Linked DNA regions of Zobellia nedashkovskayae. The protein of the gene in region 2 binds, or shares a complex with, the protein of the main gene of each other region. Links are inferred from orthologs where the notes say so. Each region holds a gene or a part of one and is shown on either strand. Other genes may lie near its edges. The genes, in order: pheT and pheS.

What was found.
Region 1: the proteins of pheS (region 2) and pheT are in contact, whole or in part, in a crystal structure (PDB 6P24), measured with the Escherichia coli proteins. The link is inferred for Zobellia nedashkovskayae from one-to-one orthologs.

The regions. Positions count from the first base shown.
Region 1 is NZ_JADDXR010000002.1:4,496,841-4,513,643, reverse strand. Bases 8,186-11,298 are described here. They hold pheT (phenylalanine--tRNA ligase subunit beta), read right to left. Parts: upstream 10,899-11,298; coding sequence 8,472-10,898; downstream 8,186-8,471. Other genes in these bases: IWB64_RS18500 (peroxiredoxin family protein), read left to right, coding at 11,029-11,298; IWB64_RS18510 (fasciclin domain-containing protein), read left to right, coding at 8,186-8,443. In the rest of the region: IWB64_RS18550 (glutaminyl-peptide cyclotransferase), read right to left, coding at 1-427; IWB64_RS18540 (SDR family oxidoreductase), read left to right, coding at 784-1,593; fsa (fructose-6-phosphate aldolase), read left to right, coding at 1,665-2,318; IWB64_RS18530 (transaldolase), read right to left, coding at 2,418-3,800; IWB64_RS18525 (ABC-F family ATP-binding cassette domain-containing protein), read left to right, coding at 3,981-5,609; IWB64_RS18520 (hypothetical protein), read left to right, coding at 5,753-6,889; IWB64_RS18515 (hypothetical protein), read right to left, coding at 6,968-7,705; more of IWB64_RS18510, read left to right, coding at 7,880-8,185; more of IWB64_RS18500, read left to right, coding at 11,299-12,252; leuB (3-isopropylmalate dehydrogenase), read right to left, coding at 12,256-13,374; IWB64_RS18490 (2-isopropylmalate synthase), read right to left, coding at 13,523-14,692; IWB64_RS18485 (hypothetical protein), read left to right, coding at 15,001-16,545; IWB64_RS18480 (DMT family transporter), read left to right, coding at 16,549-16,803.
Region 2 is NZ_JADDXR010000002.1:1,612,483-1,629,038, forward strand. Bases 6,313-9,178 are described here. They hold pheS (phenylalanine--tRNA ligase subunit alpha), read right to left. Parts: upstream 8,323-9,178; coding sequence 7,303-8,322; downstream 6,313-7,302. Other genes in these bases: IWB64_RS06915 (GbsR/MarR family transcriptional regulator), read right to left, coding at 6,313-6,642; IWB64_RS06920 (hypothetical protein), read right to left, coding at 6,898-7,293; IWB64_RS06930 (SulP family inorganic anion transporter), read right to left, coding at 8,401-9,178. Also shown: IWB64_RS06895 (TetR/AcrR family transcriptional regulator), read right to left, coding at 1-358; IWB64_RS06900 (TolC family protein), read right to left, coding at 377-1,780; IWB64_RS06905 (efflux RND transporter permease subunit), read right to left, coding at 1,788-4,934; IWB64_RS06910 (efflux RND transporter periplasmic adaptor subunit), read right to left, coding at 4,972-6,057; more of IWB64_RS06915, read right to left, coding at 6,160-6,312; more of IWB64_RS06930, read right to left, coding at 9,179-10,281; IWB64_RS06935 (carbonic anhydrase), read right to left, coding at 10,375-11,001; IWB64_RS06940 (carbonic anhydrase family protein), read right to left, coding at 11,099-11,725; IWB64_RS06945 (adenine nucleotide alpha hydrolase family protein), read right to left, coding at 11,739-12,584; IWB64_RS06950 (SulP family inorganic anion transporter), read right to left, coding at 12,590-14,182; IWB64_RS06955 (hypothetical protein), read right to left, coding at 14,258-14,458; IWB64_RS06960 (tetratricopeptide repeat protein), read right to left, coding at 14,614-15,372; IWB64_RS06965 (BatD family protein), read right to left, coding at 15,411-16,556.

The DNA.
Region 1 (16,803 bases), 2.9 Mb from region 2 along the record:
GCGTGTCATCATGAAATTCAAGGCCTTGAGTATACGCTTTATTATCATGAGGATATTCTGCAATTATCTCGTAGGTATATATCTCAGGAGCATTTGGCGCCAATAATTTAAGGTGTTTGGTAACCTCTACGGAAGCATCTTCATAAGAAACGGTAGCCTTAAGGGTTTTATCACCCAAATGAGGCATGTTAAGTGTAATTTTACCATCACTAATCGGTAGTTCTTTGCCATCTATAGTATAGGTTACACTTTCTATGGTTTTATCTTTTTTATTTTTAAGGGAAACTGCTACGTTTTGGTTTTGCTGAAAGCTTTTACTGTTTCCTTCTAATTGAATTTCGAATAGCGATGAGGGGGCATTATCACCTCCACATGCCATAAAAAGCATTAAAAAAAGACAGAGCGGAAAAAACTTTAGAGTTGTCATCACAGAATTAAATTTGGTTATGCCTGATTTACAGGTGTTTTTAGTTGTACAAAAATAACGAACTCAAAGCAAATTGTTGATATAAAAAATAGAATGTAAAACGATTGCGAAAGAACCAAAAGATTGTATATTTGCAGTCGGCAAGTCCTACACGACCAGCTCCTGTAGAATCCCCCAGGGTGGGAACGCAGCAAGGGTATACGGTTGTAGCGGTGCGATGTAGGTAGCTTGCCGATTTTTTTTCAGCCTATAATTCTTCAAAAAAAACAGGCGTCTTTCTCAATATTTTTTTTCCATAGTTCTTCAGCGTTTAATTTCTTTTCTACTACACTATATTATTGTTATTTTGCAATCTTATGGAGCAAAAAGTAGTATTGATTACCGGAGGTTCTTCTGGCATAGGGAAGTCTATAGGTTTGTACCTCAAATCCAAAGGGTTTAAAGTTTACGGAACCACCAGGAGTTTAGCAAAAAACGAATATTTTGAAGTTTTTGAGTTGCTTCAGCTAAATGTTTCTGATAAGGAGAGTATCGTTTCTGCGGTGAATCAAATTATAGCAAAGGAAGGAAGGCTAGATGTATTAGTAAATAATGCAGGAGTAGGTATTACCGGCCCTATAGAAGAGACACCACCCGAAGAAGTTCATAAAGCTTTTGATATTAATGTGTATGGACCACTTAGGGTAGCGCAGGCTGTACTGCCCCAAATGCGCAAACAAAATGGGGGGGTGATAATAAATATTACGTCAATAGCAGGTTATATGGGCTTACCGTACCGCGGAATATATTCAGCGACAAAAAGCGCTTTATCCATCCTTACGGAGGCCTTACGAATGGAAACCAAAAGTTTTGGGATTAAGATAGCTACTCTAGCTCCAGGAGATTTTGCTACAAATATTGCAGCAGGGCGTTATCATTCTCCAGTTTTGGAAAGCTCACCATATAAAGAGGCCTATGGCAATACATTAACAATGATGAACGAAGATGTGTCCAATGGAGATGATCCCATTTCCGTAGCAAAACAAGTTCTTGGTATTATTGAAAGCTCAAACCCAAAGGTTCATTACAAAGTTGGTTCGCCATTACAGAAGTTTTCTGTAGTCCTAAAGAGTATTTTGCCAGATAAAGTATACGAGAAACTATTACTAAACCATTATAAGTTGTAATTTCGTTTTTCGAAATAAATGATTTCGAAAGTGTAGTAATTATCTAATTTTAACCTAATAAACTCTAAAAAATGAAATTTTTTATAGACACAGCTAATTTAGATCAGATACGGGAAGCACAAGAACTTGGTGTTCTTGACGGTGTAACTACCAACCCGTCTTTAATGGCTAAAGAAGGAATTACAGGAAGAAACAATATATTAAAGCACTATGTAGACATTTGCAACATTGTTGATGGAGATGTTTCTGCTGAAGTTATTTCCACTACTTATAAGGAGATGATAAAGGAAGGTGATGAATTGGCTGAGTTGCATGACCAGATCGTTGTGAAAATACCAATGATCAAAGATGGTGTTAAGGCACTAAAATATTTTTCTGATAAAGGAATCAAGACAAACTGTACTTTAGTTTTTTCTGCAGGGCAAGCATTATTGGCTGCTAAAGCAGGAGCTACTTACGTTTCTCCATTTATTGGAAGATTGGATGATATCTCTACCGATGGTCTTAATCTAATTGCTGAAATTAGACTTATTTATGATAACTATGCATTCGAAACTCAGATTTTGGCTGCTTCTATCCGTCACACCATGCACGTTATTGATTGTGCTAAACTTGGAGCGGATGTTATGACTAGTGGGTTATCTTCCATTACAGGTCTTCTTAATCACCCATTGACTGATAGTGGTTTAGCTAAGTTCTTAGCAGATTACAATAAAGGAAACTAGTAAATTATACTTACCTAATGTAATTTAATTGCAATAGGGAAATAAAAAAAAAGGGATGCCATTTGGCATCCCTTTTTTTTATTCTGTAATTTATTTTTCTTAGAAGGAGGTGTAGACATTTGCAAAAGCATCTACAATTACTTTACTATCAGTAATAATACATTTGTTAAGAGGGTAGATAACAAGAGATTTGGTAAGCTCTTCAAAGTCAGAAGAACGGTATTGGCTTGTTTGATCTAAACCTGAAATCTCTAACATGGCCTTCCAATTGGTTTCTGAAGTTTTTATGTTGATACCTACATAGGAATACTCTGGCTTCTTTGAAGAGAGCTGATCAATCCTCCTTTTAATATTCTCAAAATGCATTCTATCTGTGGCAGACCAAAAATAGAATACCGTTTTGTTACTCTTAGCTGCTATTTGTTTTAATGTCATTGTGTCCCCACTTATACTGGTTACGGCAACATTTGGTATTTCTTTCTTAGGTTGAATATTCTTAATGCCTTCATATAGAGCATCAATCTCGCCCATATGTTTGTTGTTATTACTGAGTTTTCTAAAATCCGCAATAAACTCTTCGTTATTTTTTTCAGAATCATGTACTTTCAATAAATAATCAAAAGCTACATATCTAAAAAGATTGTCTTTTAGTTCTTTCTCTTGCACAAGGCTATCTATAATATGTAGTTTGTGTTCATTGAAATGCAACTGATTACGAACCACGTTATTTTTGATGGCGCAGGCATGGGAACAGGTCATATACGACATATTACCAATGTGATTGATCATGAAATTATAATAAGGTCTTAAATAGGTCAAGTCCTTGTCATCAAAAATCAAATCTTTTCTGTAATCGTAAAAATTGGCAGGTAGGTCATCTATTATTTTTTCTCCAGTAAGTCTTTTGTGCTTAAAAGGATACTCCTCTTTATAGGTGTTATAATTATAGTCAACACTGGCACTAGCAATCTTCAACTCTTTTTTGGAAAGTTTACCATCAGTTACTATATCATCTAGCACGTCTAATTTTAGTCGTTTTAGAGAGTCGATATTTCTTTCAAAATCAACTGGATCCAACCTATACATGGATCTAACAGAACTGGCTTCATCCTCGTGCGCCAAAAAAACTTCTAAAAGAAAGTTATTGAGTTCTTCTCCGTCTCCGGAAAAAACTAGGGATTCATCAAAATCTGAAGTATTTAAACGTACAACAAGACTATCTCCTTTTTCTAGATAAACATACTGTAATTCCGGGTCGTGGTTAAAATGATATAGACCTTCTGTAATTGAATCAAGGGTGAAGGAAAATCGGTTGTCATCATCTAATTCTGCAGAATCTATGACTACATCTCCTTTAAGTAGCACAATATAATCACTGGTAGGATTAACAATTTCACCTGAAAAAAATACACTGGGCGAGCTTTTTTCTGCAGCACAACTTCCAAGAAAAACAAAAAATAGATAGAGTAGATTTCTATTCATATAAGTAAAAGCTTACTATGGATTTTTCAAAATTAAACAACGCTTTGGCGGTTTGCTGTTAATAGCGAGTTAAAAATAAGAGGGTTGCGTTAAGGTTTAAGATGAAGTGAATGCTTTTTAAGTTTATTGGTTTAGGCCATTAAAATTCAGTATTTTTGCACGAATTTTAAAAAGAAATCTATGCTGTCGGTATCAAATCTATCCGTACAATTCGGAAAAAGAATCCTTTTCGATGAAGTGAACGTAACCTTTACTCAGGGTAATTGTTATGGGGTAATTGGAGCAAATGGAGCCGGAAAATCTACATTTTTAAAAATTCTATCTGGACAGGTAGATCCAACTTCTGGTCATGTACATCTTGAGCCTGGTAAGCGTATGTCTATCTTAGAGCAGAACCACAACGCTTATGATGAGTCTACTGTTCTTGAGACGGTTGTAATGGGGAATAAGCCGCTTTTTTCTATAAAGCAGCAAATTGATGCCCTTTATGCGGATTATACAGATGAAAACGCAGATAAAATTGGTGAGCTTCAAGTTCAATTTGAAGAGATGAATGGTTGGAATGCAGATAGCAACGCCGCGGCGTTATTATCAAACTTGGGTATTACCGAAGAGTTTCATTACACCTTAATGGCAGATATAGACTCAAAACTTAAGGTACGTGTGTTATTGGCACAAGCTCTTTTTGGTAATCCAGATGTATTGATCATGGATGAACCTACCAATGATTTGGATTATGAAACTATCACCTGGTTAGAAAATTTCCTAGCGGACTATGAAAATACAGTAATTGTTGTTTCTCACGATAGACACTTTTTAGATTCCATCTGTACCAGTATCGCAGATATTGATTATGGTAAGATGAATGTGTATTCTGGTAACTATACATTCTGGTATGAAAGTAGCCAGTTGGCTTCTCGTCAGAGAGCACAACAGAATAAAAAGGCAGAGGAGAAAGCAAAAGAATTGCAAGAATTTATTGCTCGTTTCAGTGCTAACGTAGCAAAAAGTAAACAAGCTACTTCTAGGAAGAAAATGTTGTCTAAGCTTAAAATAGAGGATATTAAGCCTTCTAGTAGAAGGTATCCTGCCATTATTTTTGAAAGAGAACGTGAAGCGGGAGATCAGATTTTAAATGTTGAGGGGCTTTCCGCTAGATCCGAAGATGGGGATTTACTTTTTGAAAATGTAAACCTAAATTTAGCAAAAGGAGATAAAGTTGCTATTATATCTCGTGATTCAAGAGCAACAACTGCTTTTTACGAAATAATTAACGGTCATAAAAAAGCAGAGAAAGGTACTTTTCAATGGGGTATTACTACAACCCAGTCCTATTTACCTGCGGATAACTCTGATTTCTTTAATGAAGACATAAGTTTGGTAGACTGGCTTAGACAATGGGCCAAGACAGAAGAAGAAAGAGAAGAAGTTTATATACGTGGTTTTCTAGGTAAAATGCTTTTTAGTGGTGAAGAAGCTCTTAAAACGTGCACCGTACTTTCTGGAGGAGAAAAAGTACGTTGTATGTTGAGTAGAATGATGATGCTTAGAGCCAACGTAGTGATGTTGGATGAACCAACGAATCACTTAGATTTAGAGAGTATTACCGCATTTAATAATAGCCTTAATAATTTCAAGGGGACGGTTATGTTTACTACTCATGACCACCACTTTGCACAGACGGTTGCCGATAGAATCGTAGAGTTGACCCCTAAAGGCAACATCGATAGATATCTGGCGTTTGATGAATATATGTCTGACAAGACATTACGGGAGCAACGTAATAAAATGTACGTTGCAACGGTATAACTTTTGTTAAACCTGTATTCTTAAATGATGTAGCGGGCGTTTTTTAAATTTAAGGACCCAAACCTTGAATTTAAAAAAGGCCCACTCTGTTCAATTGGCATCTTGCCAACTTGGGCCGTTTAAGGAACATTAAATTGCAACAGATGAAAACCTACAATCTATTCTATGCCTGTATGGCATTTTTAGTCCTTATTGGCTGCAGTAAAACCGATAGCGACAATCTTGGTGAGAACGAAGAAGAAAACACTGTTCAGGCCAACTACACTTTACTAGTCAATAACCAGGGCAGCCTTAGTGGCACATTGTTTAATGTGGAAGACGAAGCATTTACTATCAAACCAGAAGAAAGTAAATTTGCCGCCATGGCACTGCCTGATCTGTCTTTTGAAGAGAACAGTGTGTTAACTACCTATAGTAAAAAAAACAATTGTAGCGGTAAGCTAACTGTTCATGATTTTAATGATGATAGTAATCTAAGCTATGATGTCTTTTCGGATTTAGGAGCCTGTAACCTTACGGCAAAATCTATAGCCCGTAAAGGAGATAAACTCTACATCGCATATGAGCTTCAAATAAGTTCTACTGTAGATGAGTTTTATGTTCGCGTTCTTGATGTATCATCTTCTGAATCCGCTTTTGTTGATATAGAACTAGATCAAAGACCTATTGAATTGGCTTATGCAAATAATAGATTGTTTGTGTTAGGGGTTGATGAAGAGGTTACAGGAGAAAATTCCATTACGGTAATTGACGCTAATGTAAATAGCATTGTACATAGCCAACTAGTCGGTTTTGATGTAAGACGTATTTTTACAAACCCAGAAGATAATATCATTATTAGTTATGATGATTTGCATAGCACGTTGAACAGTGTAACTATGGCTATTTCTTATACTAGTTATGGAGAAGGCAAGGAGCCTAATTTTACAAAGTCATCTTCATTACATTTTGATAGTGAAGGTAAAATGTACTATCAAATGACACCTACAGCATATAGTACTTTTCCTGTAATACCTGCCATTTACGATTTCAGTAAGAATTTAACCGTTCTATATGCTTACGAAAATTTTATGACGGAAACTCAGCTTAACTTTGAATTCAATGTTGAAAAAACAACAATGGTGAGTTATGATGAAGAAAACAACTTATTATTGATTGGATATAAAAAGACAAGTGGAGCTAACAAAGGTGGTATACTACTAATTAAGCCGGCTCCTGAACCAGAACTATTGAATAGTATGGATGTAACCGGTATACCAACAGCTATCTTTATAAATTAATTCAGTTCACACTTAAAATAAAAAAAGGCATTCTATCGTTCGGTAGAATGCCTTTTTTGATTATAATATAGTCTCCGATCAGGAATTAAAATATTTATTGTTCCAAATGGCATTACTAAAATTCTTGCCTAAGGCAAAGCCGTAAAAAATAACAACCGCAGCCGAACATTTGAACATAAAGAAGAAAATTATAAAAAACTGAGCGTTGGAACTGTTCTTTGAGAATAGACCATCCGGAATAGATAAAGCTATTAAATAGCTTAGTGCAACTACAAGGCAAGTTAAGTTTACAATATTTTTAAATGGCCACATTAGCCATTTTCTTAATGGATGAAGGTCGTTTCCCCATTTGTGAATAAGATAAAAATAGTCGTTTCCAATAGGAGCAAATAGAATAGGGTCGTCCTTATCTTCTAATTTAAAAAGTTTGGAAGGAGCAAGGATTCTAAAACCTTGTAGCTTTATATCATGTGATACTTCAATTTTTTTTATTTCTGAAATAGCTTCAGCAGGTATTTCTCCTTTGAAATAATTTGAAGGAAGAAAACGGAGTCTATAGTCAACGCAAATTTTCTTTATTTGGTCAACGTGATAAATCCGGTTTGTTTGTAAGAGGTCAAGGTTAAAAGAATTAGTGAGAGAAGTGTCTTTCTTTTTAAGGTTATCACCAATTTCTTCTCGACTTTTAGAGTCTTGTTCTAGTATTTGGTATAAATCATTTAAAAACCGTATTTGGTCTTTTTCGCTTACCGTTCCGCTAAGTTTCTTTTCTAAGTTGACCTTGTTTAGGAGCATATAATTTGAGGTATATCTCAAATTTAAAGAATTTTATATCTTGAGAGAGAATGAAATTCATAAGCATTTGTTAATAATTTGTTAAAAATTAACATTTGAATGCGACTATATGTCAGTATACATGGGATATATCGTAACTTGTCGGGGTATTTGAACCGTTAATCGACCGTTTTAACAACTCCCTGCCGAATTTATATGAAAAATCTTACTAAAGTCTTCTCTTGTGCTCTGTTCTTTGTTTTTTTATCAACTAAAGCTCAAGAAACTGTAAGCAAATCAACTACAACTCACAATAAGGCCGTTAGTAATAAATCAATAGTTAATTCTACTGCAACTTCTAAAAATCATCAAACTCTTTTGGCGGTTATGAAGGCTGCTGATTTAGAAGATTTATTGGATCATGCTGGCCCATTTACTGTTTTTGCTCCATCCGATCTTGCATTTGCTAATTTAGCCGGTAGATCAGTAGAGGAGTTATTAGACCCAAAAAACAGAAAAGAATTAAGGGATTTGTTAACTTATCATATTGTTGCGGGACAAATTACTGCTTCAAAAATATTGAAGGCTATGTGTAGAGGAGAAGGTAAGGCAACTTTTACTACTATTCAAGGTGGTATTATTACGGCCACCATGGAGGGAATAGATATTATTCTAAACGATGCCTTTGGGAATACCGCAACTATAGTAGTTGCAGATTCCAAGCAGAACAATGGTGTTATTCACGAAATTGATAGTGTTATTCTTCCAGGGAAAATTTAAGAACTTTCTTAATTCTTCCCTTTCTTACTTATCTTAATTCCGCTCCTAATTCGTTTTGGTAAGTTTTCTCTAATTTGCCCATTATACGGTCTATTTGTTTGTCCGTTAATGTACGTTGGCTATCCTGTAAAGTGAAACTAACCGCGTAAGATTTTTTCCCTTTGGGAAGTTTGTCCCCTGTATAAACATCAAATAAGTTTATGTTCTTTAGTAGTTTCTTTTCGGTCTTTCTTCCTAGTTCATAAACCTTTTGGAAACTAACGGACTCGTCTAATAAAAGGGCGAAATCTCTTTTTACCTCTGGGTATTTAGGTATTTCGCGATAAGTAATACTATTTTTCTCTGCAAGAGATATAACGTTGCTCCAATTAAAATCGGCATAAAGAACTTCTTGTTTTATGCTCATATGTTTAAGGATCGACTTTTTAACGATACCAAAAGAGACCAGTTCTTTAGAACCTACATTTAAACTCAAACCTTCTGAGAATAAAGTGTTGGATGTTGGCGCCGGAGTAAAATCAGAGATACCCAAGCGATTTAGAATATTAGTCACTATAGATTTTGAGTAAAAGAAGTCGTTTGCCTTTTCGGTACCGGCCCAACCTTCTTCATGGCGGTTTCCCGTCAAATAGAGGCAAAGGTGCTTATCTTCTATATATTTAGACTTTTTCTTCTCGTATGTTTTACCAAATTCAAATAACTTCAGATTAAGTTTCTTTCGGTTATTATTGTATAAGATGGTTTCAAGACCTGTAAACAACATAGAACGGCGTAAAACAGAAAGGTCGTTACTCAACGGATTCAACATTTTTACGCTTTCCTCAGTTGAATTATCGTCTAATAATTCAGCATTACCAGGAGCCGTTAAACTATTGGTCATGATTTCGTAAAAACCTTGGGAAGCCAAAAAGTCTCCAATTATACTCTGAAGTTTGTAATCGTCAAACTTAGAAACAAGCGCAGTAGAAGCGTTTAATTTTGTTCCAAAGTTGATGTTGTTGTACCCGTAAACACGTAAAATCTCTTCAATAACATCTACTTCGCGCTGTACATCAACCCTGTAACTTGGTATTGAAAGGCCAAGACCAGCTTCCGTAACGCTTTTCACTTTAATGTCCAATGATGCTAATATAGATTTTATAGTGTCTTGCGGAATTTCTTCTCCAACAAGGGAATGCGTTTTCTTAAAGGTTAGAAAAACTTGGTGCTCATCAAATCTTTTAGGGTAAAAATCAACAATATCAGAAGTTATATCACCTCCGGCAATTTCTTTTATCAATAAAGCGGCACGTTTAAGTGCATATTCTACATTTTCAATATCAATACCTCTTTCAAACCTAAAAGAAGCGTCTGTATTCAATCCGTGTCTTTTAGCAGTTTTTCTAATTGCTACAGGATTAAAATAAGCACTTTCAAGAAAGATAGAAGTGGTTTTCTCTGTAACACCAGTATTTATACCACCAAAAACTCCGGCAATACACATTGGTTTTTCAGAATCACAAATCATTAAATCATCTTCATGCAACTCTCTCTCCTCGCCATCCAATGTCATGAACTTAGTTCCGGCAGGTAGTGTTTTCACAACTATTTTTTTACCATGAATGCGATCCGCATCAAAAGCGTGCAAAGGTTGTCCTAAATCATGTAAAACGTAGTTAGTTGCATCTACAAGGTTATTCATAGGGTTGATTCCTATTGCGCGCAATCTATTTTGTAACCAATCCGGAGACGGTTTTACCACCAAATTGCTTAACGTAATACCAGCATAACGTGGTACAAGTTTACTGTCATCTACTTGAACCTGTAGTTTAAGCGAACGGTTATCTATATTAAAATGACTGATAGAAGGTGTAATCAGTTCTTTAGTAATTTCTTTTTGCTTTAGGCCGGCTTTTAGATCCCTTGCTACGCCAAAATGGCTCATAGCATCTGCACGGTTAGGAGTTAGTCCAATTTCAAAGACCTCATCTACTTCTACGTCAAAAACCTCGGAACACGGTGTACCTGGTTTCAATTTAGAATCTAGAACAAGTATACCATCATGGCTAGAGCCAAGTCCTAATTCATCTTCGGCACATATCATACCGTGACTTTCTTCTCCTCTAATTTTTCCCTTTCCTATTTTCCAAGCTTTTCCTTCTGGGGTGTAAAGTATAGTGCCAACGGTAGCTACAGGAACTTTTTGGTCCTTAGCAACATTAGGGGCGCCACATACTATTTTTAAAGGTGTGCCAGTCCCTACATCTACAGTAGTAATTTTTAATTTATCGGCGTTAGGGTGTTTTTCGCAAGTAAGAACATGTCCTACTACAATACCCTTTAATCCGCCTTTTATAGACTCGAAAGGGTTGATTCCCTCTACTTCAAGACCTAAATCGGTTAAAAGTTCTCCCGTTTTTTTGGAATCCCAATCAAGTTTAAGATAATCTTTTAACCAGTTGTATGAAATCTGCATCGGTAAGTTTTAGTGGCGGTAAAGATAAAACAATGCATTAAGACATTCAATACACAGCGCTACTGAATTACTCATTTTTTTGTTGTAAGTTTTCGGGTTTTATTACGATTGTTAAAGAAAAGAGGTGATAATGAAGAAATTGATTTTTTTATTGGTGATTGCAGTAGTATTTATTACTTGTAATGAACAAAAAACTAGTGAGCTTGCCCAAGGTGATTGGCAGGGACAGTTAGAAGTGATTAGTGGTGACAAACTTCCTTTTAATTTTAATCTTTTAAAAGAAGCGAACGGCTCATATACAATGGAAATTTACAATGCCAGTGAAGTCATAAAAGTAGATGAGATTACAATTAAAGGAGATTCCATACGGATTCAAACACCTGTTTTTGAAGGATATATTGTTGGGAAGTTTAGTCAGAAAGGTATAAAGGGTAATTTTATTAAGGAGAGCTTGGACAGGGTAGTTCCTTTTGAAGCTTTTTACGGGGGTAAAGAACGCTTTACTGTTGATAAACCACCAGTTATAAATGTATCTGGTATTTGGGAAACTGAATTTAGCCAGGGTACTTCTAATAGTTATATGGCAAAAGGAATTTTTGCGGAAAACGGAGGTAAGGTAACGGGAACCTTCAGAACCACTACCGGAGATTATAGATATTTGGAAGGAGTGGTTACTGGAGATTCTTTAAAACTGTCTGCTTTTGATGGAGCTCATGCATTTTTGTTCCTAGCAAAAGTAACTGATAGTACCTTGAATGGTATGTTCTATTCTGATAAGCATTTTCAAGAACCATTTGTAGCAAAACGAAACGAGAGTTTTGAATTGCCTGATGCAGATTCGATTACTTTCTTAAAAGAAGGCTATAATAAACTAGCTTTCTCTTTTCCTGATACAGAAGGAAACATGGTGTCATTGACGGATAAAAAATTTCAAAATAAAGTTGTGCTAGTTCAGATTATGGGCTCATGGTGTCCCAATTGCTTGGATGAGACTAAATTCTATGTTAACTATTTAAAAGAGAATAAGCTAGAGGATTTGGAGATGGTAGCCTTAGCTTTTGAGTCTGCAAAGTCTAAGGAATTGGCCTTTAAAAACATTAATCGGCTAAAAGAGAGAATAGGGGTGAATTACCCTATTTTATTGGCACAATACGGTACTTATGATAAGATTAAGGCACAAGAAAAATTACCAATGTTAAATAAGGTGCTGTCTTACCCGACTACTATTTTTATTGATAAGAAAGGAAATGTAAGAAAGATTCATACAGGTTTTAACGGACCTGCTACCGGTGAAAAATACACGCGATTTGAAAAGGAATTTGATACCTACGTGAAAATGTTAATGAAGGAATAAGCGTTATATTATAGTAGATTTTCCTAGGCCAATATTCTCATCGTTTATACTCTGGTTTTCATCTGACTCAACAATGTTCTCGGAAATAAAATCTCCCACGTAATCAGTCCCATATTTACTACTGCCTAAAACGTCTGTGGTAACTACTTTTTTCACGAAAGACTTGTGTACAGCAGCTACAATGGCGTTCGCTTCTTCATTTAAGTTGAAGTGTTGTAGGAGCATAGCGGTACTTAGAATAGATGCGACAGGATTGGCTATGTTTTTCCCCTTTGCTTGAGGGTATGAACCATGAAAAGGCTCAAACATTGCGTTTTCTGTACCTACGGAAGCAGAGGGTAGTAAACCCACAGAACCAAGAATAACACTACCTTGGTCAGATAGAATATCACCGAACATGTTGTCTGTTAAAACCACATCAAACTGGCGCGGGTTCAACATCATTTGTACTGCTGCATTATCTATAAAAAGACATTCAAACTCAACATCTGGGTAGCTTTTAGCAATTTCCGTTACTGTTTTGCGCCAAAGTCTAGACGTTTCCAACACATTTGCCTTATCCACTAAAGTAAGTTTCTTTCTTCTTTTTTTTGCGGACTTAAAAGCAAGGTGTGTAATGCGACTGATTTCACCTTCAGAATAACTACAAAGGTCGGATGCCGTAGAGCCATCTTCACTTAAGGTTTTTTGTCCAAAATATATGCCACCGGTAAGTTCTCTAAAGATAACCATATCGGTATTTTCAACAATGTTTCTTTTTAAAGGAGAATTCCCTAAAAAGGCGGGAAACATTTTTATGGGTCTGATACTGGCAAAAAGACCCAGTTCTTTACGTATGCTCAAAAGACCTTGTTCCGGTCTTATTTTAGCCTCAGGATTGTTATCGTACTCTAAAGAACCAATTGCACCCAAAAGAATAGCATCAGATGCCTTACACAATTCCAGGGTTTTATTTGGCAAAGGTTTTCCAGATCCGGATATGGCAATAGCCCCAAAAGGAGCCTCAACAAGTTCAAACCTATGGTTGAATGTTTCTTCGATCGCTTTTAGGCACTTAACGGATTGGGCCAAAACTTCGGGGCCAATACCGTCACCGCCAAGGAGGGCAATTTTTAGTTGCATCTAGAGAATTTTTAGTGTGCTGCCAGATTTTAAAAAAAACTACAAAAAAGCAGCTTAAATCATAGGGGGCTAAGATTAAAAATTTTAATGACATAACCGTCAAAAAAACATTAAAATATAAACGATGAATTCTCTAGAGTCTTCGGTATTAAATACTTTCGATGGTAATATTGCTAGCTTCTATGATTTTTGGAATGTCTTGGTCTGTAATTTCCTTGTTTTCATCTGCAAATTTCAAGAATTCCTGATACACCTCATCAAGCTGAAGTTTTGTCAATTCAAATCCTACTAATTTAGCTCTGTATGCCAAAGCTGCTCTACCACTTCTTGCAGTAAGAACAATAGAAGATTCGTTTACACCAACATCTGCAGGGTCAATAATTTCATAAGTCTCCCTGTTCTTTATGACACCATCTTGGTGAATTCCAGAACTATGGGCAAAAGCGTTAGCACCAACAATAGCTTTGTTGGGCTGCACCATCATTCCCATTTTTTGAGAAACCATCTGACTTGTATCAAAAAGCAATTTGCTGTTAATATTCGTGTCCAAGTTTAAGCTAGGATGTTGCCTTAAGATCATAACTACTTCTTCTAAAGAAGTATTTCCTGCTCGCTCACCAATACCGTTAATGGTACATTCTATTTGGCGGGCCCCGTTAATTACACCAGCAATTGAGTTTGCTGTTGCCAAACCTAAATCATTATGGCAGTGGCAAGAAAGTACGGCTTTATGAATTCCGGTTACGTTTTCTTTAAGGTATTTCATTTTAGCGCCATACTCATCTGGCAAACAATATCCTGTTGTATCAGGAATGTTCAATACAGTGGCTCCTGCTTTTACAACAGCTTCGCAGACTCGTGCCAAGAATTCGTTATCCGTACGACCAGCATCTTCGGCATAAAACTCTACATCTTCAACAAAGGTTTTAGCATAACTTACGGCATCAATAGCACGCTCTATAATGGCATCTTTGTTGGAGTTAAATTTATATTTTATATGTGAATCCGAGGTGCCTATTCCGGTATGAATACGTGCTCTCTTTGCATATTTAAGAGCTTCGGCAGCTACTTCAATATCTTTTCTTACTGCACGTGTAAGTCCACATACTGTTGCATTCTTAACAAGTTTAGATATTTCGGTAACAGATTTGAAATCACCAGGACTTGATACAGGAAAACCAGCCTCAATAATATCCACACCTAAATAGTCTAGCCTTTCGGCGATGACCAATTTTTGTTCTGCATCTAATTTACAACCGGGTACTTGTTCACCATCACGAAGCGTTGTATCAAAAATTTGTACCTTATCTTTACTCATTATATCTTGTAGTTTAGCTAACTTAGGAACTGATTGCAACTTTTTCCTTGTCTACAAATATCATATTTTGTACTGTTATATCAACATTTTTAATAACCTTAGCCCTGTCTTTTACTAAAAAAAGGATTTGATTACCGTACAATGGCCTATATGTTAGGTTTTAAACAAAAAATAGCAATAAAGTTCAATACGAATATATAACCAATAGAGCGAACCACCTAGCACATGAATAAAATAGTACAACGTTAAGCTGGTTTTTTGGTTATGTAAAACACTGATATTAAGTAAATTAAATAATATTTTTTACGATGACAAATGCGCATAGAGATGCTTTGTTCGTGCTGGTGAAATCCCTTTCAAAATCGGAAAAACGCCAATTCAAATTATATGTAGGACGTTTGGGGGTAAATACTGATGCAAAATTTCTAGCATTATTCAACCTAATGGATAAAATTAGAAAGTATGATGAGAAGGTAATTTTAGAAACCGGTATTGTCAAAAAAGCACAATTATCTAATCTTAAAGCACATCTTTATAAGCAAATTTTGGTCAGTTTACGACTGAATCCCGTAAACCAGAATTTTCGGGTACAGATTCGTGAGCAGCTAGATTTTGCGACTATACTTTATCAAAAAGGGCTTTATAAGCAAAGCTTGAAAATTCTTGATAAGGCAAAATTTACCGCCATAGAGAATGAAGAAAAGAATATTGCTTATGAAATCGTTGAGTTGGAGAAAATTATTGAAACTCAATATATTACACGGAGTATACCTGATCGAGCAGATGAACTAGCTATACAGGCTAAACAACTTTCTGCCCAAAATGTAATGACAAGTAAATTGTCTAACCTGTCATTACAACTTTATGGTATTATGCTTAAGGTAGGTTATGTTAGAAGTGACGAAGACTACACACGTGTTAAAAATTATTTTGAGAAGCATTTGCCTAAATATGAATTAAGGGATTTAGGTTTTAGAGAAAAATTATGGTTGTACAAGGCTCACCTTTGGTATAGTTTTTTGACCCAAGATTTTCTTTCTTCATATAAATATGCCAGTAAGTGGGTAGACCTTTTTTATGAGCATGAAGAGCAGATAAATTTAAATCCGGTTTTCTTCTTAAAAGGGAACCACTACTTGCTAGAATCTATATTCTATGTAAAATACAGTTCTCATTTTAGAGAAGTGCTAGATAGGCTTGAAACGGTAGTGAGCAGTAACGATTTTCCTAAAAACGATAACATTTCTTCTCTGGCTTTTTTATATATAAACGCCAATAAATTGAATCTTCATTTTTTGGAGGGCACGTTTAATAAAGGATTATATCTTGTAAAAATTATAGAGTACGGAATCAATAAGCATAAGGATAGAATAGATGCTCACCATATTATGGTGCTGTACTATAAAATTGCCTGTTTGTATTTTGGTATAGGTGATAATAAAACCTGCATTCAGTACCTTAAAAAAATTATAAACAACAAGAACCTTAAAATGCGTGAGGATTTGATGTGTTTTGCCAGAGTTTTAAGCTTGGTTGCACATTATGAGGCGGGAATGGATTATCATTTGGAAATTCAGCTTAAAAGTACTTATAAGTTCCTTTTGAAAATGAACGATCTTCATGCCGTTCAAAAGGAGATGATTAAGTTCCTTAGAAACTTGGGCAACATTTTTCCAAACGAGTTAAAAAACGAATTTCAAAAACTACATACAGAACTAAAAAAATACGAAAATCATCCGTATGAAAAAAGAGCGTTCTTATACCTGGATATTATTTCATGGTTGGAAAGTCACCTAGAAAATAGGCCTGTTGCAGATATTATTCGTGAAAAGGCTATGGCCGTAAAGAGATAGCATTTGGATTCAGGTACGTCTTTCAATCTTAAAAATTTTCTAGAAATCAATTTGGCAATGGTACTATTGAGTACCTCTGGCCCTTTGGGTAGATTCATAGAATTACCAGTGGCCGTTACCATAGGTATCCGCTCTATTATTGCGCTCGTTTTACTATTTATCTATTGTCGTTTTAAAGGAATTTCTTTTGGATTGAGTAGTAAGGATAGGGGACCAATACTCATAAGTGGTGTTCTTATGGGGCTGCATTGGTTGACC
Region 2 (16,556 bases):
AATCTTTGGTTCGGAATTCGCTTATAGAAGCATATGCACTAGGATAATATTTTTTTAAGCCGAAAAAAAACGAGGGACTAAAAGATTTAATAGAATCCAATCCTATTCTATACACGTCAATGACAGCTAGAATAGGATTGGATTTTTGTTTCTCAACACTTTCATGAATTTCAGAGCGAAGCTTGTTCAAAAATGCAATTAGGCTCTCCTGCACAACCTCTTCTTTACTGTTGAAATTTTCGTAAATCGTTTTTTTCGAAATACTCATCTCATGTGCGAGGTCGTCCAACGTAAACCGCTTGCTTCCGAATCTTATAAATTTAGAAAGTGCAAATTCTAAAAACTTGTCTTTATCCATGATGCATGCAGAAGGTGTTTAATGCCATCCACCACCAAGGGAACGGTACAATTCTACTGTTGCAGATAGTTGTGAAAACTTATTGTCTACTAAGCTAAGCTCAGCGTTCAAAGCATTTTCCCTTGCGGTTAACAAGTCCAAATAGGTTAAGTATCCACTGTTTAATAATTCTTCTGAATTGGTTTCCGCTCTTTTCAAGGCTACCACTTGTTTACTAACATAACCTTCTTTTTCAACAGAAATATTATAGTCATATAAAGCGTTTGATACTTCTTGACCAGCGTTTAAAAGCGCTTTTTTAAACATCAACAATGCCTGTTCTTGCTGTGTTTTAGCAACTTCATAAGCAGTTCTTATTTTTCTACCGTTGAAGATAGGTTGAGTAAGACCACCTACAAGGTTAGCAAAAATAGAACTACTATCTATCCAATTATCCAATTCCAAACTTTGAAAACCACCTTGTGCAGATAATGTTATAGAAGGATAGAAGTTACTCTTCGCTACATTAGCAAGCTCAAAATTGTTCACTAAGTTATATTCCGCTTGCATGATATCAGGTCTATTACGTAATAATAAGGCAGGTACACCAAGTGTCATTTCATTAACCAAAGATTGCTCATCTAAAGAACTTCGTACATAGGATTGTGGCTTTTCGCCCAAAAGAATACTCATCGTATTTTCTGTTTGATAAAGCGAATTTTTAAGATCTAACAATTGACTCTGTGCACTATATAATTGTGCTGCAGTCTGATCAACACCTACTAGGTTTGCTTGTCCCGCATCTTTTAAAGCCTCAATAGTCTCTAAACTTTTTTGACGGTTTGCAATAGTTTGTTCGGTAACCGAAATCTGCTTGTCTAAAGCCAATAATTGGTAGTAGGTTGTAGCAATTTGAGCTACCAAATCCGTTTTCACGGCTTGGTGTGCTGCCACAGTCTGCAAGTAACTTGCATCGCTTGCGCGCTTACTACTTCTTATTTTTCCCCAAATATCAGCTTCCCACGATACTGTTCCTGAAGCTTCATATTGATTAAAAGGTTGCGTAAAAAAACTTCCGAATTGTCCGTTTTCACTGGTCCTTGCTGTTCTAGTTGCACTAGCAGCACCATTTAAAGTAGGTAAATAACCTGCTTTTCCCTGCTTAACATAAGCCTGTGCAGCTGCAATACTTTGCAACGCGATGCGGATATCTAGGTTGTTGTCCAGCCCTCTTTGGATATACGTTTTTAAATGTGAATCCGTAAAAACATCCTTGTAAGAGACCGATGCGAACGACACACTGTCTTGCGGTAGGTTATCTGTTCTGTACAGACTATCCGTCTGCACTTCAGGCCGATCATAATTCTTTGCTACAAAACATGATTGTAACAAGAGCGGCAATGCAGCTACCAATAAGAATTTATTTATTGTTAATTTCTTCATGATTTCTCTAGTTCTTTGATTCTTCAATAGTTTCTTGTGGCGCACCGGTTATACGCTCTTGCATGGTTTGGAAAATAACGTACAACGCGGGTATCACAAACACACCAAATATGGTACCTATTAACATACCGCCTACAGCGCTCATTCCAATAGATCTGTTACCTACAGCTCCAATACCAGTTGATAAGGCAAGTGGCATCAAACCGAAAATAAAGGCGAAAGAAGTCATCAAAATAGGTCTTAGTCGTGCCTTAGCACCATCTAATGCCGATTCTACTATAGACATGCCGTGCTTTCTACGCTGAAGCGCAAACTCTACAATAAGAATAGCATTCTTAGAAAGTAGACCGATTAACATAATTAATGCAATCTGAAAGTAGATGTTGTTTTCGAGTCCTGCCAAGTTTATAAATCCAATAGCACCTGCAATACCCACGGGTAATGAAAGTAATATGGCAAACGGCAATATATAAGATTCGTACTGCGCACTCAATAAGAAGTAAACAAATACCAAACTCAATATAAATATGATAATCGTTTGGCTACCTGCACTGTTCTCTTCTTTTGTAAGACCTGAATACTCATAAGTATAATTAGAAGGCAATACCTGAGCGGAAACCTCTTCAATAGCCTTAATGGCATCACCTGTGGAATAACCAGGATTCATGGCGCCGTTAATTTTAACGGAACTCAATAGGTTAAACCTACTTACGATTTCAGGACCGTAAATTTTCTCCAAAGAAACGAATTGAGATACAGCAACCGATTCTCCATTTGAATTGGTAACGAAAATGTGATTAAGCGATTGTTCATCTGCTCTGTCTTCTGGTTTTGCTTGAATCATTACACGGTACTGCTTACCAAACTTATTAAAGTCGGTGGTATACAGACCTCCATAGTAACCTTGCATAGCATTGAAAACATCCGTAACCGCTAAACCTGCTGTTTTGGTTTTTTCAACATCTACCTTCAACTCATATTGAGGGAAATTAGGATTAAACTGTGTAATGGCATATTTAACTTCAGGCCTAGCATTCAATGCAGCTAAAAACTCATTTGTGGTTTTGCCTACAGTTTGCCAGTCATCTGCATCTTTACTTTGTAGGTTCATTTCAAAACCTGTAGAGTTACCAAAACCTTGTACACTTGGAGGTGTAAAGAAGAATGCCTTAGCATCTTTTAGGCCGGCAGTTTTTCCGAAAAGACTACCAACTACGGCATCCACAGATTGTGATGGATCTGTTCTCTCGCTCCAGTTTTTAAGACGAAGTACAGAGAAGGCATAAGAACCACCATTTACTCTGTTCAATAAACTAAAACCAGTAATATTCATTCTAGCCTCTATAATATCCATTGAAGCATAAATAGAATCTAATTTCTTCACGGTTTTTTGAGTTTGCTCTAAAGTTGTTCCCGGAGGTAAACTAATATCAGCAAAAACAAGACCTCTATCTTCATTTGGTATAAACCCTGCAGGAGTTGTTTTAAATAATACAACAGTTGCAGCGGTAAACAATACCAATGCTATTATGGTAATCCACTTTCTTTTGGCAATGAATTTAACAGATCCTACATATTTGTTGGTAATGGCATCAAAACCAGTGTTGAAAGCACCAAAGAAACGCTTGGTTATCCCTTTTTTATGTTCTTCTGATGGGTTGTGCGGCTTTAAGAAAAGTGCTGCAAGTGCAGGGCTTAACGTAAGCGCATTCACTGCAGAAATAAGAATAGCGATAGCCAGTGTAATACCAAATTGCTGATAGAAAACTCCCGAAGAACCAGAAATGAAGGAAACCGGAATAAATACGGCCGACATTACCAAGGTTATTGATATAATAGCTCCAGAAATCTCTGACATGGCAGACTTGGTAGCGACCTTTGCATCCTTGGCCCCTTCTTCCATCTTGGCATGAACGGCCTCAACCACTACAATGGCATCATCCACCACAATACCAATTGCAAGGATCATCGCAAAAAGCGTTAACATGTTTATAGAATATCCAAATAAAGAGAGAAAGAAGAACGTACCTACAATTGCTACTGGTACTGCAATAGCGGGTATTAAAGTAGACCTGAAATCTTGAAGAAACAGAAATACCACAATAAATACTAATATAAATGCTTCAATAAGAGTCATGACAACATGGTCTATAGATGCATCCAAGAAATCTTTAGTATTGTACGGTATTACATAATCAAGTCCTTTTGGAAAATCTTGCTTACTTTCTTTTAAAATCGTTTGAATGGAATTAATGATATCATTTGCATTGGAGCCAGATGTTTGAAATATACCAACGGCAGTACCGGGTTTACCCATACCTTCGTTTTTGGTACCATAGTTAAAGGCACCTAATTCAACTTCAGCAACATCTTTAAGACGTAAAAACTGTCCGTTTTCCTGAGCTCTAATAATTATGTCCTCATACTGGGCTTCTTCTGAAAGACGTCCTTTGTATTTTAATACATATTCATAAACACCATCAGCATTTTCACCTATTTTACCGGTAGCTGCTTCAAGGTTTTGCTCATTAAGTGCACTTTGAATATCCGATGGCATAAGGTTGTAAGCAGCCATCTTTTCTGGATTCAACCATATTCTCATGGAATAATCTTTGGCACCAAAAACAGTTACGTTACCAACCCCTTTTATACGTTGTAATTTAGGTACCAAGTTGATTCTAGCGTAGTTTTCAACAAAAGTGGCATCGTAATTTTCATTGTCTGAAAACAATGAAAAGAACATAAGCGCACTAGTCTGAGATTTTTGCGTGATTACACCGGTCTGTACTACAGCTTGCGGAAGAACACTGTTGGCGCGAGCCACCCTGTTTTGTACGTTTACCGCAGCAATATCTGGGTCTGTACCAAGTTCAAAGAATACATTTATGGTAGCGGCACCATCATTACTAGCGTTAGAGGTCATGTATAACATGCCTTCCACACCATTAATTTGCTCTTCCAAAGGAGTGACAACACTATTAAGTACTGTTTCTGCGTTTGCTCCCGTATAGGTAGCTGTAACTTGTACGGTTGGCGGTGCTATTTCAGGATATTGTTCTATAGGCAGGGTTGTTAAACCCAAAACACCTAGAATAACTATAATGATCGATATAACCGTAGATAGTACGGGACGATCTATAAATTTTTGAAACATTGTTCTCTATTTATAAATTATGATGAATAGCGGATTCTTACTTGGCCGGGCTTATGGCCATTCCGTCTTTAATTTTAGTTACACCTTCAAGAACAATGGTAGTTCCCTCTTCAATTCCATTTTCAACAATAAAACCTTTTTGGGTGTTTGCAATGATATCTATTGGCATAGTTGTAACCGTATTGTCATCTTTTACTATATAGATAAGTTTCTTACCTTGAAGGTCTATTGTAGCTACTTGTGGAATTTCATATGCTTCCTTATAAATTGTGGGTATTTTAATTTTCCCGGTGCTACCACTGCTTAACAGGTTATTTTTGTTGTCAAAATCAGCTCTGGCGGTTACACTTCCTGTGGTACTGTTAATGATGGTATTGATCATAGCAATCTTACCTGTTTCTGGATATTCTTCGCCATTAATCATAACAAGTGTTACTTTTGGTGCTTTTTCAAGATCCACTAAGTTTTTTTCATTTTTAGGCATGGACTCTTTTAACTTTAAAAGCTCTCTTTCGTTTAAAGAAAAATAAGCACGAACTTCACTAACGTCAGATACAGTAGTTAATGGTTGACTCATGGCAGAACTTACCAAGGCACCTATTTTAAAAGGAATTTCACCAATATAACCGTCAACGGGACTTGTAATACGAGAGTAACCAATGTTTGAAGCAACACTTTGGTAATTGGCTTGGGCCTGAACAAGCTGCGCTTTGGCAGTCTCTAGCTGAACCTCGCTAATGATGCCTTTTTCTACTAACGGTTTAAGTTTATCTACTTCTACCTGTGCCACGTTCACAGAAGCTTTAGCAGCATTGGCATCTTGGTTCAAAGTTTGGGTTTCTAATTTAAAAAGAGGTTGTCCTTTTTTAATTTTCTGACCTTCCTCTACATATACCTTTTGCACAAAACCAGCAACTTTAGGCCATATTTCAACATTCTGCTTACCTTCTAAGGTAGTAGCAAATTCATTATATACCGTAAGGTCTTGTTTTTTTAATTCACCAACCTTCAAGCTTGGAGGAGGAGGCGTTGCGCCAGCCGCAGGGGCCGTTGGCGTTGTTCCAAAACAGGAGCTTAAAAGAAGTCCTGCGCTTAATAATCCTATGATTGATAACTTTTTCATTTTTAAAGGGATATTTAATTGTATTAGATTGTTGACTGGGTCTTGTTAAGGTTTTGTTAATTCAGAATGTTCGGTTAAAAACGAACCATTCTGATAAAAAAATTATTTTTGTTGCTTTTTTAATTCTTCGATAGTTGTTTTTAGACTTGTGGTCATGTCTGAAATACACTTACCATAAACTGTTATTTTGTTTTTGTTCTCTTCATGCTTCTCTGGACGGTACTGCTTATTATACGCGGTTATTTTAAGAATCATTTCTTTTTCCCTTTCCAGCTGATTTAATGAGCGATTTAGCTTCTTGATGAAGAACGTATTTTTTTCAGCAACTTTAAAATACCTTTTTCTATCTCCTGATTTTGTGAAATAGTTTACAAAATCCATTTGCAACAAAAGGTTTAACGACGTTGATATTGAGCTTTTGCTAGCGCCTCTTTTGTTAAGGCAATCTTCAAAAGTAAGACCGTCTTCCTCTGTAATAACTAGGTTCGCAAAGATTCTAGCAGCCAATGGTGGTAGATCATACTCAGATTCAAAATGAACCCCAAGCTCCTCGATTAACTTATTCTTTATTTCTTCTATTTTCATAATTGAAAAATTCAAGGGACAAAGATAATGTTAGTTCGGAACCAAACAAACTAAAAGAACTTAATTTTTATTAAAATGAGTTAAAGTTTTGTTAGAGTAATGCAAGGTAAAGAGGTAACTGTTTGAAAATTAACTGGATAAATATAGTTTTTGACCGATAAAGTATTTGTAAGTAAATGCTTTCGGAGAAGAAAGAAACTGTGTAAACTTGAAAAAATGGTAAGTAGAATGGAAGAAGAAAAATGGAAGTGCAAGTTACTTTGCGGAAATTCCATCCTTTTCAATTATCGGAATGGTGCTAAGATTTTTTTCGGAGACTGTATTTTTTGGGAATAAGAAACGTTTTTCAAAAAGCTTGCCTTCGGCGAAAAACGTAACAAAGAATTCATTGTCTAGTGCAAGAACTTCTTCTTGTAGTAATTCTATCTTTTTAATGTCATTAGGTAAAATCGTGCCCATGCTATGGCGCATGGTCGTTGTTTGGCGTTCTTCATCAAAGCCTTTAGAAACTACCATTACCATTTCAATTTGGTCTGCTCTATTATTTATGATGTAGGCGTTCCAGTCTTTTGAAAGAAACTCTTCGTTCCATTCCCTAATAATGGCTACTTGAACATCTTTGGCAATTGGTATTTCTATGTCTTTTTTCACTGAACTGAATTATAAGGCACTTTTAAATTGCTCTAAGAATCGCACGTCGTTTTCGCTTAACAAGCGAATATCAGATATCTGGTGAAGTAATAAGGCAATCCTGTCAATACCCATTCCGAAAGCGAAACCGGAGTATTCTTTGGAATCAATACCACAATTGTCAAGTACGTTGGGGTCAACCATACCACAGCCCATGATTTCTAACCAACCGGTACCTTTTGTCATCTTGTAATCGGTTTCAGTTTCAAGTCCCCAATATACATCTACTTCTGCACTAGGCTCCGTAAATGGAAAGTATGATGGACGTAAACGAATCTTGGATTTACCAAAAAGTTCCGTGGTAAAGAATTGAAGCGTTTGCTTTAAATCTGCAAAGGAAACATCTTTATCAATATATAAGCCTTCAACTTGGTGAAAGAAACAATGTGAACGTGCCGAAATAGCCTCATTACGATATACTCTTCCTGGAGAGATGGTACGTATAGGCGGCTTATTATTTTCCATGTAACGAACCTGTACCGAGGAGGTATGGGTTCGTAATAGAATATCTGGATCGGTTTGAACGAAAAATGTATCCTGCATGTCTCTGGCAGGGTGATATTCAGGTAGGTTCAAGGCAGTAAAGTTGTGCCAATCATCTTCAATTTCCGGACCTTCCGATACATTGAAACCTATTCTGGAGAAAATTTCTATAATTTGGTTCTTTACAATAGAAATAGGGTGTCTTGCCCCAAGCTCTAAAGGTTCACCTGGCCGTGTCAAATCGCCATAAATACCTTTTTCCTCGGTTTTGCTTTCAAGCGAATCCCTTAAGGTATTCAGTTTATCGTTTGCGGCTTGCTTTAATTGATTTATTGTTTGGCCGAATTCCTTTTTCTGCTCGTTAGGTACATTTTTGAACTCCGCAAAGAAATCGGTCAAAAGTCCCTTTTTGCCTAAGTATTTAATACGGAAGCTTTCTAGCTCCTCTTTGGTGGTAGCAGTAAACTTTTCTACCTCAGTAATATGCTTTTTAATAGTATCGATCATGATGTTCGGCTAATGCCGCAAATTTAGGACATTTGCGGCATTACCGAATACATAATTCATCATAAATTGGTCTAAATGTTATGCAGAAGCTTCAATATTCTTTTTTGAAGTCTTACGTTCCAAGTACCGTAAACACTCGGCAAAGGTGTCAAAAATATGTTCTGTAGGAATTAAATCAGGAATAAGGTCTACACGTTCCATCATATATCTTGGTTGTTTAAGGACATCTACAAACAAGACTTCAATATCAGAATTGTGTAAATCTATTAACACATCTTCCAATGTATATAGCCCGGATTGATCCATATACTGCATACGGTCCATACGAATGATAACGGTAGATGCCGTTCTGGGTATTTGGTCTGCCAATATTTGAAATTCGCTGGTAGAACCAAAAAATAAGGGTCCTTTAAGGTGTTTAATAAAGACTTGGTCCCTCAGGTTTTTAGGGAAACCAACTTCATCTGCCCAGCCTTCTTCTTTTTCCAAAGACTTTACATCGGACCTTTCTGCTGTAAGATCACCCATTTTCTTCATGAACATTAAAGAAGCGATAACTAAACCAACACCTACTGCATATACCAAGTTCCAAACAGAGGAAAGAACAAGTACAACTAGCATAATAACTACCTCTGAACTGAATTTTATTGGACCCAAGCTCATGTCCTTAGGTAAACTAGGTATAGCTTTTAATCCTTTATAATCCATAACGCCAATACCTACGGTTACTAAAATACCAGCAAGTACAGCGGCGGGTATTTGAGAAGCAACAGGCCCTAAAGCCAAAAGAACAACTAGAAGTAAAACCCCTGCTACCATACCGGATAATTTGGTTTTACCACCTGCGTTAATGTTAACAACGGTACGGATTGTAGCACCTGCTCCTGGAATCCCCCCAAAAATAGCGGCAATACTGTTCCCAATTCCTTGGCCTACTAATTCCTTGTTAGGTTGATGCTTGGTCTTTGTCATGTTGTCCGCAACTACCGATGTTAAAAGTGAATCTATGGCACCTAATAAAGCCAGCGTTAGTGCCGTAAAAATATAGGGCGTTACCGACCCAAGTTCAAAACTGGTGAATATACCCAAGTTAGGCATCGGAAAACCACTTGGTATTTCTTCTATTGGTCTATAGTTCAATCCAAAACCATACGCTACCCCAGAGACCACAATTAAAGCTACTAACGCACTTGGTATAGCAGTAGTTATTTTTTTGAAGCCATAAATAATGGCAATGGTAGTTAGGGCGAGAATAAATTCTAACCAATTAATATTTTGCAAAGCCCTGGGCATTACTTTAAGAGCTCCCAATACACCAGAAGCCTCAGATTTTGCCAAAGTACGCGCTTCTTTGAGCATATCTGCTTCGGTAATGCCTTCGGCACGTTTGATGGTTTCCTCAAAATTTTCTAAAACTAGAATACCTTCCCCAGCTTCTTCCTTTAAAATATTATCTAATATAATTTCTTCGGCCATGGGTTTGTACTGGTTTACAAACTCTGGGTCTTCTTTAGGGTAATATCCTATTGCAGGTAATATTTGCGTAACCAAAATAATAACGCCAATTGCGGTCATGAAACCGGAAACAACTGGATATGGGATATACCGGATGTATTTACCTATACCTAGAAGTCCAAGACCTATTTGCATAAGGCCGGCCAATAAGAATACAACTAAAATAGCGGGCAGCGCTTTTTCGAGACTACCATCGTTTAGAGCTATAATACCTGCTATAACAACCATACTAACCGCTGTCATTGGTGCGGTAGGTCCGGAGATTTGTGTACTAGTACCGCCAAAAAGAGCAGCGAAAAAACTTATGAATATGGCTCCGTATAATCCCGCGCTGGGCCCAAGGCCTGAGCTAACACCAAACGCTAATGCTAAGGGTAGGGCAACAATTCCTGCTGTTATTCCTCCAAATAAGTCTCCTTTAAAGTTTGAGAAAAGATTTTTCATAGAGTTAAGTTTAATGCTAAGAGATTGTTTTAAGCTTTGTGAAGAAGTGTAGATGGCTAATTGAACGTCTGGTTTCTACAAATCAGCTTTGGATTAATCCAAATGATAGATTTCCATAATATTTTTAAGGTAGCCTTCGAAATCTATTTTTAAGTCTATCAATTTTCCGGTATGAACGTCAAATATCCACCCATGTACTTTTAATCCGTGATCACGATATGCTTTTTGAACCACTGCTGTTTTGATCAGGTTTACACATTGCTCTTTTACGTTCAGTTCTACTAATCTATCGTATTTTTTTGTTTCGTCTTCAATAGCATTCAGCTCTTCTTTATGAAGACGATATACATCACGAATATTACGTAGCCATGGGTTTAGAACACCCAAATCTTTAGATTGCATGGCAGCTTTGACACCTCCGCATGCATAATGACCACAAACTATTATATGTTTTACTTTCAGATAATCTACAGCATACTTTAAAACAGATAGTACGTTAAGATCTATACTGATTACCATGTTCGCAATGTTACGATGTACGAAAACCTCTCCGGGTTTTGCGCCCATCACTTCTTCTGCAGTAACCCTACTGTCTGAACAACCAATATAAAGCAATTCAGGACTTTGATCCTTGGCCAACTGCTCAAAATAATCTGAACTTGTTTTTAGCTTTTCCGCTATCCACTTTTCATTGTTGTCAAAAACAGTATCTAGATTCATGGTGTTATTTTTTACAAAATAAGACTAATTCTACGGCAATACTTGAAAAAAGGCCAATGCATTGTTGGCCCATTGTATATTATTGAATCTAAGCTTATTAGTAAAAAGTTACTTCACCATTAGATATGTCATACATGGCACCTACAATCTTTATTTCTCCGTTTTCTTCCATTTCAGATAAAACTGGGCTATTCTTACGGATACTATCTATTGTCAAAAGCACATTCTTTTCAGAAACTTTATCTACAAAGTCAAGATTTTTAGAATTTCTAAGACTTTCGTCAGTAGGTTCTTTAACTGCATCAACCGCTGGCTCTATCTTATTTATTAAAGCTGTCAAGTTGCCTAATCTGGCATGGTCACAAGCACCTTTTATTGCACCACAACTAGTATGACCCAAAACAACAACTAGTTCAGTGCCAGCAAGCTTACATGCAAATTCCATACTTCCTAGGATATCTTCGTTAGAAAAGTTTCCTGCGATACGAATACTAAAGATATCGCCTAATCCTTGGTCAAAAACCAATTCTGCCGAAACTCTAGAATCTATACAGCTCAAAATAGTAGCGAAAGGAAATTGTCCATCGCTAGTATCATTTACTTGTTCTAAAAGATTTCTGTTAGCTTTTAAATTATTTTGAAAACGTTGATTTCCTTCTTTTAAAAAATTAAGTGCTTTTTCTGGAGTCATCGTTGCTTGTGTCTCCTTAGTATGTGCTTTCATATGTTTATTTTAATTATGCTATGTTTAGTTTACTTTGATAATTGCCTTGCGAATTTTTTTCGCCTGCAATCATAAGGTTGATATCTAATTTCTTCACCATGTCGTAAATATTTGATGGCGTAGAAGTATTTATTTTTTCCTTTTTTTTCCGCTCCACAAATAATAAATCAACTTTGCTCTTAGATAAGTAGATTGGAAGCTTTTTCATTGTATTGTCATTATAATCAAAGACATAATCTACAATTTTCTTTCCTAAAAATTCATGGGATTGAGGCTGTGTTGTAGGTCCATTAACAATGCTGAAAGCCTTTAGAGGACTGTTTGCATTAGCAAAGAGGGCTTCTGGAAAAGAAGAACTCAATAACTCGTTAGAACAGTTCAGTGTACCAATCCCTATATTCATGTTAGGCTCTAGACCATTTTCTTCTGAAACAATCATTACGGATCCCTTAAAAATACTTAGAACAAAATTGATAATCCTATCATCTACAGTATTAAAAGGTTTTGTTTTTCTTCTACCAAGAACTATAATATTTGGAGTGTTATCATCTAAATATCGGGAAATTTCAGTTTTTACATTGCCAAAAGTGCTTGAATAACGAATGGGAACCCCGTAATCTTTAGAGAATGGAGCAATTAAATTCTTCATGCGCTTGTCGGTTACAATATACTCGTGGTTTATTGTCCGTATAGCTGATAATTGATTGTCTTTTCCAACAATATCAGTTGGTTTTCTCACATTGAAAACCTCAATTTCGGCATCAACCATTTTAGCTAAGCTAACCGAGCTTTTTAAAAGGTTGTGCATACCATCCGTCAAATCTGAAAGTAATGCTATTTTATATTTATTTTTTTCCATAGCCTTTAACTTAAACTTAGGTTAGATTTTGGTCTTGTTCTAAAAAACTCACTATAACTAATAGGGTTTTCTATAACGCCACGTTTAGATACCAGTTTAATATCTATATTACGTTCTTTGGCTTTTATTGAAAAATCGTCTAGAATCTCAATAATATCAATGTCAAGATACCTTGTTTTAAGTAGATTTAGCTCCAAATAGGTATCTCTTGGAAGACTATCTAGTTCTTTAAGAATAGCGCCTTTATTAAAGAATGTAACCTCTTCTGCAAGAGACATTTTTATTTTATGCTTTCCGTTGCTTACATCTTCAATATGAAGAAAGTGAGAATTTTGATAGCTTTTTAATAGAATAACAACTATTCCAACAGCTAAGCCCAAACTAATTCCAACAAGCAAATCTGTAAACACAATCCCTAGCACCGTTACCATAAAAGGAACGAACTGTTTCCATCCTAGTTTGTACATCGTTGCAAAAAGTGCAGGTTTTGCCAATTTGTAACCAACTATGAAAAGAATAGCTGCCAATACGGATAACGGAATCATATTTAACAAAGTTGGAATAAGAATTACTGAAATCAATAAAAGAAAACCATGCAAAATAGCAGATAGTTTTGATGTTCCGCCAGATTGTATATTGGCTGAGCTACGAACAATTACCTGAGTTATAGGCAGTCCTCCAATTAAACCGGACAGTATATTACCGGCGCCTTGGGCAAGTAACTCTCGGTTTGTTGGAGTTACATTCTTATGTGGGTCTAATTTATCTGTGGCTTCTACACACAGTAATGTTTCTAAACTGGCTACCAGCGCTATGGTAAAAGCAGTAATCCAAACTTGAGGGTTTGTAATGGCTCCAAAATTTGGAAAGCTAAATTGACCTAAGAAAGAAGCGGCATCTTCAGGAACAGGCACACTTACCAAATGTTCTGAAGAAATAGCCAATGTTCCGCTATCTTGAGTTACAATGTAAAATATAATACCAATGGCAACGGCAACTAATGGTCCCTGTACCAATTGAAAAATTCTACCTTTTTTAGAAAGAACTTTATCCCATAACAAAAGAATAGAAAGACCTATGATAGCTACCAATGTAGCACCGGGACTAATATTATTGACTGTATTTAAAATTTCCGAAAAGGTATTTTCTCCATCTACTTGGAAAAAAGCCCAGTCCCCTTCTGGGTCAGGGTCATAACCAAAAAAGTGTGGAATTTGTTTTAGAATTATAATGATACCAATTCCCGTTAACATTCCCTTTATAACTGAAGACGGAAAATAGTATCCAATAATACCCGCTTTTAAAAAACCGAATACCATTTGAATAACGCCACCCAAAACTACGGCAACTAGAAAATTCTCAAAACCACCTAAGGTTCCAATAGCGGTTAAAACTATGGCAGCTAATCCTGCTGCAGGACCACTAACTCCAATTTTTGAACCACTGAGTGCTCCAACGAAAACACCACCAATTATACCGGCTATTAATCCTGAGAACAATGGTGCGCCACTGGCAAGGGCAATACCCAAACATAAAGGCAAAGCAACGAAGAATACTACGACACTTGCGGGAAGGTCGCTCTTTAGATTTTTAAACATATAAATAATAATTTAGCCCTCAATGGCAATTGGGGACAAGTTTTTAGCTAATCGAAATAAATTTCCTGAAAAAAATTAACTGATATGTTCAGGGGGAGGAAGGAGGATTTCGAGTGTGAAATCAATATAATCCATAACATGGTAATCGCCCATAACAGATTGTTCTGATAAAGCTATCAGAGAATAGTCAAAGTAATTATCTTTTACGAATTTTTCTTCTAGAGAAGACTTTTTGCCTGCTTCTTGTTGTTCCTCTTCATTGAGGTTCGTTATCATAACAGGATTATCAACGTCTAGTAAAGTTATAACGCTCGGAGCTGTAATGGCTAATAGCCATAGAGCAAGCAAAAGAAAACGAGCGAAAATTTTCATAGCAGTTAGTAACAAACGCAAATATAGCACCAACTATTTTATTACGCGTTAAGGAAATATTAAAAATCTTTTAATGTTTTTATGTCTTCGGATGGGATCCAGCCTGTAGTTCCGTCAGAAATACGGATTTTTTTCCAGTCGTTTAGTTCTTCAACAACTTGGACTTTAGTGCCTTCGTGGAGTGCAAAAGTCTCAAGACCTTTTTTGTTAGGCTCAGCTTTTACACTGGCTTCCTTGGCAAAGACAATAGCGGGTTGGTCTGCTTTAAATTTGTTGTATTGAAGAAAAGCAAAAACTACGGAAGTTATCATGATAAGTAGTGAAATTACACTAAAGATAAACGCAAGTCTTTTTCTAGATGAATAATGAAAGTAATAGAATGCAATGTATAAAAACACAAATATTACCATAAAAATAATAGATAGATATGCCCATTGATCAAAAGACAATGTACCAATGATGCTATCGTAAATTTTAGAAAGGCCTGTAGTTGGCATTTCATCAATGGCATCAAGAGTCATGTTCTTGGCGTATCCTAAATTATTCTTTATTTCGCTGTCATTGGGCTTTAGCAAAAGTGCTTTTTCGTAATAATAGATACTTGGCGCAATCTCGTTAAGCTTATAATAGGCATTGCCCAGGTTGTAATAGAGCTCTGCGGAATGTTTACCATTATCCAAAATCTCCATATAGTTGTCTACCGCCTTTTGGTACTCGCCTACATTATAAGCTTCCGTAGCCTTATCAAACAGAGCATTATTCTGGGCGGTAACCGTGAAGGTTAATAAGGAAATAAGTATGAAAAGTATGTTTTTCACTTTGTGATTTTCAAATTGAATAATTTATAACTTTTTCGTTAGAGTTGTTTGTCTAAATATGTAATTACCTCACTTGCTTTATCGTAATCTTGTTGCATCTGCACTTCGGAAAAGGGACTGTAACGTGCCATTTCGCAATTTTTAAGTAGCGAAATAAAACCTTCATTGGTTGTGTTATCAACCTGTTTTTCGATTAAGAGAGATGCTATTTTGTCTTTGCTGAATTCTGAGGTCTCTATTTTAAGTTTTGCCTTTAAATAATTATGCAACGCTTTTTCTAAGGCAACGTAAAACGCCTCCTTATTACCTAATTCTTTTTTGGCTTTAGAGAGATATCTTTTAGCAAGTTTGTTGGCCTTCCTAACTTTATTGCCCACCACGTCACTAGCAATTGCTTCACGCTTTTTACCTAGTAAAATGGCAAAGGGAATCAATATTAATGGCAGTAATAACCATAAATAATAGCTTTTAGTCCCTAAAAAATAGCTAGAACCAATAGGTACCAAATTGGCGTCTAGTTTTAGGAAATTAAATTGATTTCCTACTGCAACGGTTTGCTTATTATTAGTTCCACCAGCTACTGCACTACCTATGCTTGAGTCTGTAGGACCTTCTTTTACATTGATTACGATTTCATCTGAAGTAACCGTTTTATACGTTTTAGCGCTAGGGTCAAAATAAGTGAAGGATATACTAGGAATAGGATATTTGCCTTTAAAGGAAGGTACAACCGTATAACTATTACTCACCTTACCCTGTGAGCCGGATAAGGTAGTACGTACTTTTTCATCAAATTCAGGCTCGTATACCTCCAATGAAGCGGGTAAATTTAGGTCGGGCAACTGAAAGAGTTTTAAATTTCCTTTACCACTCACCTCAACTTTTGCCTGTAATGATTCAGAAGCATTCAAAACCGTCTTACTGCTAGTGACCGAAAAATCGAAATTACCAACTGCCCCACTAAAATTAACAGGTTTCCCTTTTTCAGGTAAAGCTTTTACATTAATGGTTCGTTTTCCTGCTGAAACCGTTTTGTTGGTTTGGGAGTAAATTCTACCTCCAAAGAAATCCCGTTTGTTGGACGGTACATCTACAGTAACATCCAATGAAAGGGGTTCTATTTCTAACTTCCCTGATTTTTGAGGGTAGAGTACAACTCGCTTTAATATAACATACCTATAAGG